Linked DNA regions of Aquibium microcysteis. The protein of the gene in region 2 interacts with the protein of the main gene of each other region in a pairwise test. Links are inferred from orthologs where the notes say so. Each region holds a gene or a part of one and is shown on either strand. Other genes may lie near its edges.

The links. The genes of interacting proteins can lie anywhere in the genome.
Region 1: the proteins of gyrB (region 2) and gyrA interact in binary tests that used the Escherichia coli proteins (3 or more experiments, as listed by UniProt). The link is inferred for Aquibium microcysteis from one-to-one orthologs.

The regions. Positions count from the first base shown.
Region 1 is NZ_CP061080.1:1,754,671-1,758,501, forward strand. What follows is about bases 1-3,403. They hold gyrA (DNA gyrase subunit A), read right to left. Parts: upstream 3,012-3,403; coding sequence 201-3,011; downstream 1-200. Other genes in these bases: IAI54_RS08040 (hypothetical protein), read left to right, coding at 1-107. Outside these bases: IAI54_RS08050 (MarC family protein), read left to right, coding at 3,437-3,831. UniProt on the Escherichia coli protein: A type II topoisomerase that negatively supercoils closed circular double-stranded (ds) DNA in an ATP-dependent manner to maintain chromosomes in an underwound state.
Region 2 is NZ_CP061080.1:5,288,306-5,292,246, reverse strand. Bases 374-3,458 are described here. They hold gyrB (DNA topoisomerase (ATP-hydrolyzing) subunit B), read right to left. Parts: upstream 3,098-3,458; coding sequence 650-3,097; downstream 374-649. Other genes in these bases: IAI54_RS24945 (cytochrome P450), read left to right, coding at 3,422-3,458; IAI54_RS24955 (RtcB family protein), read left to right, coding at 374-543. In the rest of the region: more of IAI54_RS24955, read left to right, coding at 1-373; more of IAI54_RS24945, read left to right, coding at 3,459-3,941. UniProt on the Escherichia coli protein: DNA gyrase negatively supercoils closed circular double-stranded DNA in an ATP-dependent manner to maintain chromosomes in an underwound state.

The DNA.
Region 1 (3,831 bases), 3.5 Mb from region 2 along the record:
TTGCCATGCTGATTGCGACTGCGTTCGGCTTCTACGAGGAAGCGCAGCGCGCACGGCAGGACGTGCGCGCGACGCGCCGGAACCCGTTCGCGAACATGCGCCGCTGAGACCAACGAGAATTACCCTGGGCCTGACCTCCCAAAGCAGATCGGCCGCCTCTCTGGGCGGCCGTTTCTGTTTTCAGTCCGGCAAATCGCCCCTCACTCGTCGAGGGGCGTTTCGGGAGCGGCAGGCGGCGCATCGCCCGCCGGAGCGTCGGGAGCCTGCTCGACGGCCGCCTCCACCTCGTCTTCCGACTGCGGTTCGGAAATCCGCTCGACCGACACGACCTTCTCGCCGTCGCCCGTGCGGAAGATCGTGACCCCCTTGGTAGCGCGGCCGGCGAAACGGATGCCGCCGATCGGCACGCGGATGACCTTGCCCGCGTCCGTGACCAGCATGATCTGGTCGTCCTTCTCAACGGGGAACACGGCCACGAGCTTGCCGATCTCGCCGGTCTTGGACGTATCCGTAGCCCTGATGCCCTTGCCGCCGCGTCCGATCAGCCGGAAGTCGTAGGACGAAGACCGCTTGCCGTAACCGAACTCGGTGACGGTGAGCACGAACTGCTCGTGCGCCTTGAGATGCTCGTAGCGCTCGTCGTTCAGATCCGCCTCCTCGCCGACCTCCTCGTTGGTCAGCGCGACCTCTTCCTCGCTTTCGCCGATCTCGCTCGACGCTGCGCGCCGTTCGGCAACGGACCGCTTGAGATAGGCCGCCCGCTCTGGCGCCGTCGCCTCGACGTGCTCGAGGATGGTCATGGAGATGGCGCGATCGCCCTGCCCCAGCGCAATGCCGCGCACGCCCTGCGAGGAGCGTCCGGCGAAGACGCGCACGTCGCTGACGGCGAAGCGGATGCACTGGCCGCTGTCGGCGGTCAGCAGCACGTCGTCGTTCTCGGTGCAGGTCTCGACGGCGAGGATGGCGTCGCCCTCCTCCTCGAACTTCATGGCGATCTTGCCATTGCGCTTCACGTCGGCGAAGTCCGACAGCTTGTTGCGCCGCACGGTGCCGCGCGTCGTCGCGAACATCACGTCGAGCTCGGCCCAGCTCTCCTCGTTCTCCGGCAGCGGCAGGATCGCGGTGATCCGGTCCCCGGCGTCGAGCGGCAGAAGGTTGCGCAGGAACTTGCCCTTCGACTGCGGCGTGCCGATGGGCAGCCGCCAGACCTTTTCCTTGTAGACGATGCCGCGCGAGGAGAAGAACAGGATCGGCGTGTGCGTGTTGGCCACGAACAGCCGCGTGACGAAGTCGGTGTCCTTCGTGGCCATGCCGGAGCGGCCCTTGCCGCCCCGCGCCTGAGCCCGGTAGATCGAGAGCGGCACGCGCTTGATGTAGCCTTCGTGCGTGACCGTGACGACCATGTCCTCGCGCTGGATGAGGTCCTCGTCCTCCATGTCGGCGCCGCCGTCGACGATCTCGGTGCGGCGCGGCGTGCCGAACTCGTCGCGCACGGCGGCAAGCTCGTCCTTGACGATGGTCTGGATGCGCGCGCGGGATCCGAGGATGTCGAGGTAGTCCTTGATCTCCTCGCCGATCTTGTTGAGCTCGTCGGCGATCTCGTCGCGCCCGAGCGCGGTGAGGCGCTGCAGGCGCAGTTCGAGGATCGCGCGGGCCTGCTCCTCGGAGAGGTTGTAGGTGCCGTCCTCGTTGATGCGGTGGCGCGGGTCGTCGATCAGGCGGATCAGCGCTTCCACGTCCGCCGCCGGCCAGCGCCGCTCCATCAGCTGCTCGCGCGCCGTCTGCGGATCGGGCGCATTGCGGATGAGCTTGATGACCTCGTCGATGTTGGCGACCGCGATGGCCAGGCCGACGAGCACGTGAGCGCGTTCGCGGGCCTTCTTGAGCAGGTACTTGGTGCGCCGACTGACGACCTCCTCCCGGAAGGACACGAAGGCCTTCAGGATGTCGACGAGGTTCATCAGTTCCGGCTTGCCGCCGTTGAGCGCCACCATGTTGGCGCCGAAGGAGGTCTGCAGCGGCGTGTAGCGATAGAGCTGGTTGAGCACGACTTCGGCATTGGCGTCGCGCTTCAGCTCGATCACCACCCGGTAGCCCTGGCGGTCGCTCTCGTCGCGGATGTCGGAGATGCCCTCGATGCGCTTGTCTCGCACGAGTTCGGCCATCTTCTCGATCATCGTGGCCTTGTTGACCTGGTAGGGCACCTCGGTGATGATGATCGCCTCGCGATCGCCGCGCATCGGTTCGATGTCGACCTTGCCGCGCATCATGACGGAGCCGCGGCCGGTCAGATAAGCGCTGTAGATGCCGGCGCGGCCGAGGATCAGTCCGCCCGTCGGGAAATCCGGTCCGGGGATGATCTCCATCAGCGCCGGAAGATCGATCGCCGGATTGTCGACGATGGCGATGGCCGCATTCACCACCTCGACGAGGTTGTGTGGCGGGATGTTGGTCGCCATGCCGACGGCGATGCCGCCCGACCCGTTGACGAGCAGGTTCGGATAGCGGGCCGGCAGCACCTTCGGCTCGCGCGACGAGCCGTCGTAATTGTCCTGGAAGTCGACGGTCTCCTTGTCGATGTCCTCCAGGATCTCGTGCGCGCCCTTGGTCAGCCGCGCCTCGGTGTAGCGCATCGCCGCGGGCGGATCGCCGTCGATCGAGCCGAAATTGCCCTGCCCGTCGATCAGCGGCAGGCGCATCGACCAGTCCTGCGCCATGCGGACCAGGGCGTCGTAGATCGAGGCGTCGCCGTGCGGGTGGTACTTACCCATCACGTCCGACACCGGGCGCGCCGACTTCACGTGCTTGCGGTTCCAGTGATAGCCGCTCTCGTGCGAGGCATAGAGGATGCGCCGATGCACCGGCTTCAGTCCGTCGCGGACGTCGGGCAGAGCACGGCTGACGATCACGCTCATCGCGTAGTCGAGGTAGCTGCGCTGCATCTCCTCGATGATGGAGATCGGCTCGATGCCGTTCGAACCCCCGGCGGGCGGTTTGGTTAAATCAGACAAGATGGGCCACGTTCGTCGCTGGAATCAATGCATCCTTATATAGGAAGCCGGCGTGATTCTCCAACTTCGGGGGCCGATTGTCATGGCCGCTTTCCTCAATTTAATCAGGCACTTGGAAAGCGCCTCCGCAGCATGACGGAAAAGTCGCCGAGAAAGGGCCGCGCTGGGCCGGAATCCGCGCGGTACTCTTCCCCGCGAGGTGGAGGCCGGGACCCTGCCGGATGTGGTCGGCATGAGCCTTCGGCGTGCCTCGGTGCTGCTGCCGACCGTGCCCGAAGCAACGCTTCGGAGAGCCGCCGAAACGATCGCGACCGCCACCGGCTCGACGATGCTGTTGCCCCGCGCGCGCCGAGCGTTCAGGATGGGGAAGGATGCAGGGCTGGCGCAGAGGCGCCGCCGCTCTGCCGGACCGCCAAGAGGTTCCCGTGCCGAGCTTCGACCTCGTCTTCAACGCCTTCGTGACGATCCTCGTCACGATCGACCCGCCGGGGCTGGCACCGCTGTTCCTGGCGCTGACGCGCGGCATGGACCGGTCGCAGCGCCATCAGGTCGGGCTGCGCGCCTCGGTCATCGGCCTCGTGGTGCTTGCGCTGTTTGCGGTGGCGGGTGCGGCGATCCTGTCGGTGTTCGGCATCACCCTGCCCGCCTTCCGCGTGGCGGGCGGGCTGCTCCTGTTCTTCATCGCCTTCGAGATGATCTTCGAGCGGCGCACCGAGCGGAAGGAGAAGACCGCCGACGTCGCCATCACGCGCGACCACATCCACAACATCGCCGCCTTCCCGCTGGCGATCCCGCTGATCGCCGGACCGGGGGCGATCTC
Region 2 (3,941 bases):
AACCACGAACTCATCCACGACCTCACGGCGGAACGCCTCTCCGCCAAGGTGGGCGACCGGTTCTGGAACGAGCACAACTTCGTCTTCCGGCGCTCGGACGGTCTGTTTTATCACGGCAAGGGAGCGACGCCCGCCTTCGACGACTGGGCGGACGACGCAACCGACCTGACGCTGATTCCGCTCAACATGGCGGAACCGGTGCTGATTGCGCGCGGCAGGAACGCGGCTCACGGGCTGGGCTTCTCGCCGCATGGCGCGGGGCGCAACTTCTCACGCACTCAGCACAAGCGGCTCAAGGGCGATCGTCCCGTCGAGGACATCGTCGCCGAGGAGACGAAGGGTATCGACGCGCGGTTCTTCTCGGGTGTCACGGACATCTCGGAACTGCCGAGCGCCTACAAGAGCGCATCCACCGTCCGCCGCCAGATCGAGGATTTCGGCCTCGCCGAGATCGTCGACGAGGTGCTGCCCTACGGCTGCATCATGGCTGGCGACTGGGAAGCCAACGCGCCCTGGCGGAAGAAGCGGCAGGGCCGCGTCTGAGCCGGCGACGGAAGGCGCCGAAGGAGGCGCTCCGGGTAGGCCTCCTCCGCTGCCCGTCGCCGGCCGCCACGCCTCCCGCGAATGCGGGCGACGAAGCGGCCGCCCCTCAGATATCCAGGTTCGCCACGGAGAGCGCGTTGTCCTGGATGAACTCGCGGCGCGGTTCCACTTCGTCGCCCATCAGGCGCGAGAACAGGGAGTCGGCGTCGGTGGCGTCGGCCACCTTCACCTGCAGCAGCGAGCGGACGTTCGGGTCGAGCGTCGTCTCCCAGAGCTGCTCGGCGTTCATTTCGCCGAGGCCCTTGTAGCGCTGCATCGACAGGCCGCGGCGGCCGGTGGCGAAGACGCCTTCGAGAAGCTGCATCGGACCGGCGATCGGCTCTGACTTGTCCTTGCGGCGCAGCAGCGGCGGCTCGCCGTAGATCTCGGCCAGCCGGGAGGCGTAGCGGTCGAGCTGGCGCGCGTCGGCCGAGCCGATCAGGCCGGCGTCCAGCGTCACGCTCTCCTTCACGCCGCGCACCGTGCGCTCCAGCACGTAGCCGCCGGGACCCTCGTTGGAGATCGCGGTGCGGCCGGTCCAGCCGCGTTCGGTCTCCTCGGCGATGATGTCGAGCCGCTCGGCGATGCTCTGCGCCATGGCATTGGCGCGGCCGAGGTCGTCGAAGGCGTTGGCCGTCAGCGCGCCGGCGATCGCCGCCTGCTCCACCACGGACCGGTCGTAGCGCGTGTGCAGGCCGGAAATCAGCGTGCGCACGGCCAGCGCGTCGTCGATGACGGCGCGCAGGTCCTGCCCGGCGCGGACCTCGCCGGAGGCGAGCTGCAGCGAGGCCTCGTCCAGGCCAGAATTGATCAGGTATTCCTCGAAGGCCTGCTCGTCCTTCAGGTACTGGGAGCTCTTGCCGCGCGTCACCTTGTAGAGCGGCGGCTGAGCGATGTAGAGGTGCCCGCGCTCGATCAGTTCCGGCATCTGGCGGAAGAAGAAGGTGAGCAGCAGGGTGCGGATGTGGGCGCCGTCGACGTCGGCGTCCGTCATGATGATGATCTTGTGGTAGCGCAGCTTGTCGGCGTTGAACTCGTCCTTGCCGATCGAGGTGCCGAGCGCCGTGATCAGCGTGCCGATCATGTCGGACGAGAGCATGCGATCGAAGCGGGCACGCTCGACGTTCAGGATCTTGCCGCGCAGCGGCAGGATCGCCTGGTTCTGGCGCGAGCGCCCGCCCTTGGCCGAGCCGCCGGCCGAGTCGCCCTCGACGATGAAGATCTCGGACTTCGCGGGATCGCGTTCCTGGCAGTCGGCGAGCTTGCCGGGCAGCGAGGTGATGTCGAGCACGCCCTTGCGGCGGGTCAGCTCGCGCGCCTTGCGGGCCGCCTCGCGCGCGGCGGCGGCCTCCACGACCTTGGCGACGAGGACCTTCGATTCGGCAGGATGCTCCTCGAACCAGGTGCCGAGCGCCTCGTTGACGAGACCCTCGACGACCGGACGCACCTCCGAGGAGACCAGCTTGTCCTTGGTCTGGGAGGAGAATTTCGGGTCCGGCACCTTGACCGAGAGAACCGCCGTCAGGCCCTCACGGCAGTCGTCGCCGGTCAGCGTCACCTTCTCCTTCTTGGTCACGCCGGAGGCTTCGGCATAGCCCGTCACCTGGCGCGTCAGCGCGCCGCGGAAGCCGGCGAGATGGGTGCCGCCGTCGCGCTGCGGGATGTTGTTGGTGAAGGCGAGCACGTTCTCGTGGTAGCTGTCGTTCCACCACATCGCCACCTCGACCGTGATGCCGTCGCGCTCGGCGCTGATGGCGATCGGCTTGTCGATCAGGGGCTTCTTGGCGCGGTCGAGATACTTCACGAACTCCTCGAGCCCGCCCTCGTAGAGCAGTTCCACCTGCTTGACGTCGGCGGGGCGCCGGTCGGTCAGGATGATGCGCACGCCCGAATTGAGGAAGGCGAGTTCGCGCAGACGATGCTCCAGCGTGCCATAGTCGAAATTGACCATGGTGAAGGTGTCCGACGATGGCAGGAAGGTGACCTCGGTGCCGGTCTCGCTGCCGGCGTCGCCGGTCTCCACCAGCGGCCCGTCGGCGACGCCGTGGGTGAAGGACATCTCGTGGATGCGGCCCTTGCGGCGGATCTTCAGCTTCAGCCAGACGGAGAGCGCGTTGACGACGGAGACGCCGACGCCGTGCAGGCCGCCGGAGACCTTGTAGGAGTTCTGGTCGAACTTGCCGCCCGCATGCAGCTGGGTCATGATGACCTCGGCCGCCGAGACGCCCTCGCCCTTGTGGATGTCGGTCGGGATGCCGCGACCGTTGTCGGTCACCGTGCAGGAACCGTCGGCGTTCAGCGTGACCGTCACCCTGGTGGCATGTCCGGCCAGCGCCTCGTCGATGGCGTTGTCCACCACCTCGTAGACCATGTGGTGCAGGCCCGAGCCGTCGTCGGTGTCGCCGATATACATGCCCGGCCGCTTGCGCACGGCGTCCAACCCCTTGAGAACCCTGATGGACTCGGCGCCGTACTCGGCCTGTTCGCCGGGGATCGGTTCGGGCGTTTCGGTCATGGAGTTCCGTTCTTTCAAACTGTCTCGCGGCGCCACGCGGGAGGGCGGCGAATCGCATCGGCCACAGGCTTCCTTCATATAGGTTTTCAAGCCGCCATTCCAAAGGAATGGGCCGATTTATCCACCTTTGCGCGGTCGCCGGGGCAGCAATCCGCTGCAATGGGGCCGCGCGGCTCCACCAGCGGGGTGCCCTTGCGGCCCGATGGCCGACTGCGGGGAACGGCGCCCGCGCATGCCGCGTTGCCGCACGCAGCCCCTGCCCCGCAAGCCGCCTGTGCGACGGGAGTCTTGAGCTGTATGATCGCGTCAACAGGACCACCGCCCATGGACGCCCAACCTGCCCCTTTCGTCCCGCCCGCCCCGAAGCCGCGCACACGGCCGCCCTCGGCACTGCAGATGCTGCGGATCGTCTATCGCAATCCGCTCGAACTGTGGGGCGAGCCATCCTACAACGAGCCATGGGTCTCGCTGAAGGGCGGCATCGGCGGGCCGCTGCTCGTTGCCAACGATCCGGGCCTCATCCGCCACGTGCTCGTCGACAACGTCCGCAACTACCGCATGGGCCGGGTACGGCAGAAGATCCTGCGGCCGATCCTGCGCGACGGGCTGCTGACGGCCGAGGGCGAGACCTGGAAGCGTTCCCGCAAGGCGATGGCGCCCGTCTTCACGCCGCGCCACATTCACGGCTTCGCGGAGCCGATGCTGAAGAGCGCGCAGGCGTTCGCGGATCGATATGCCGGGCACACCGGAGCGATCGATCTGGCGCACGACATGACGATGCTCACCTACGACATCCTCGCCGAAACGCTGTTCTCGGGCGAGATCGCCGGCGAGCCCGGAACCT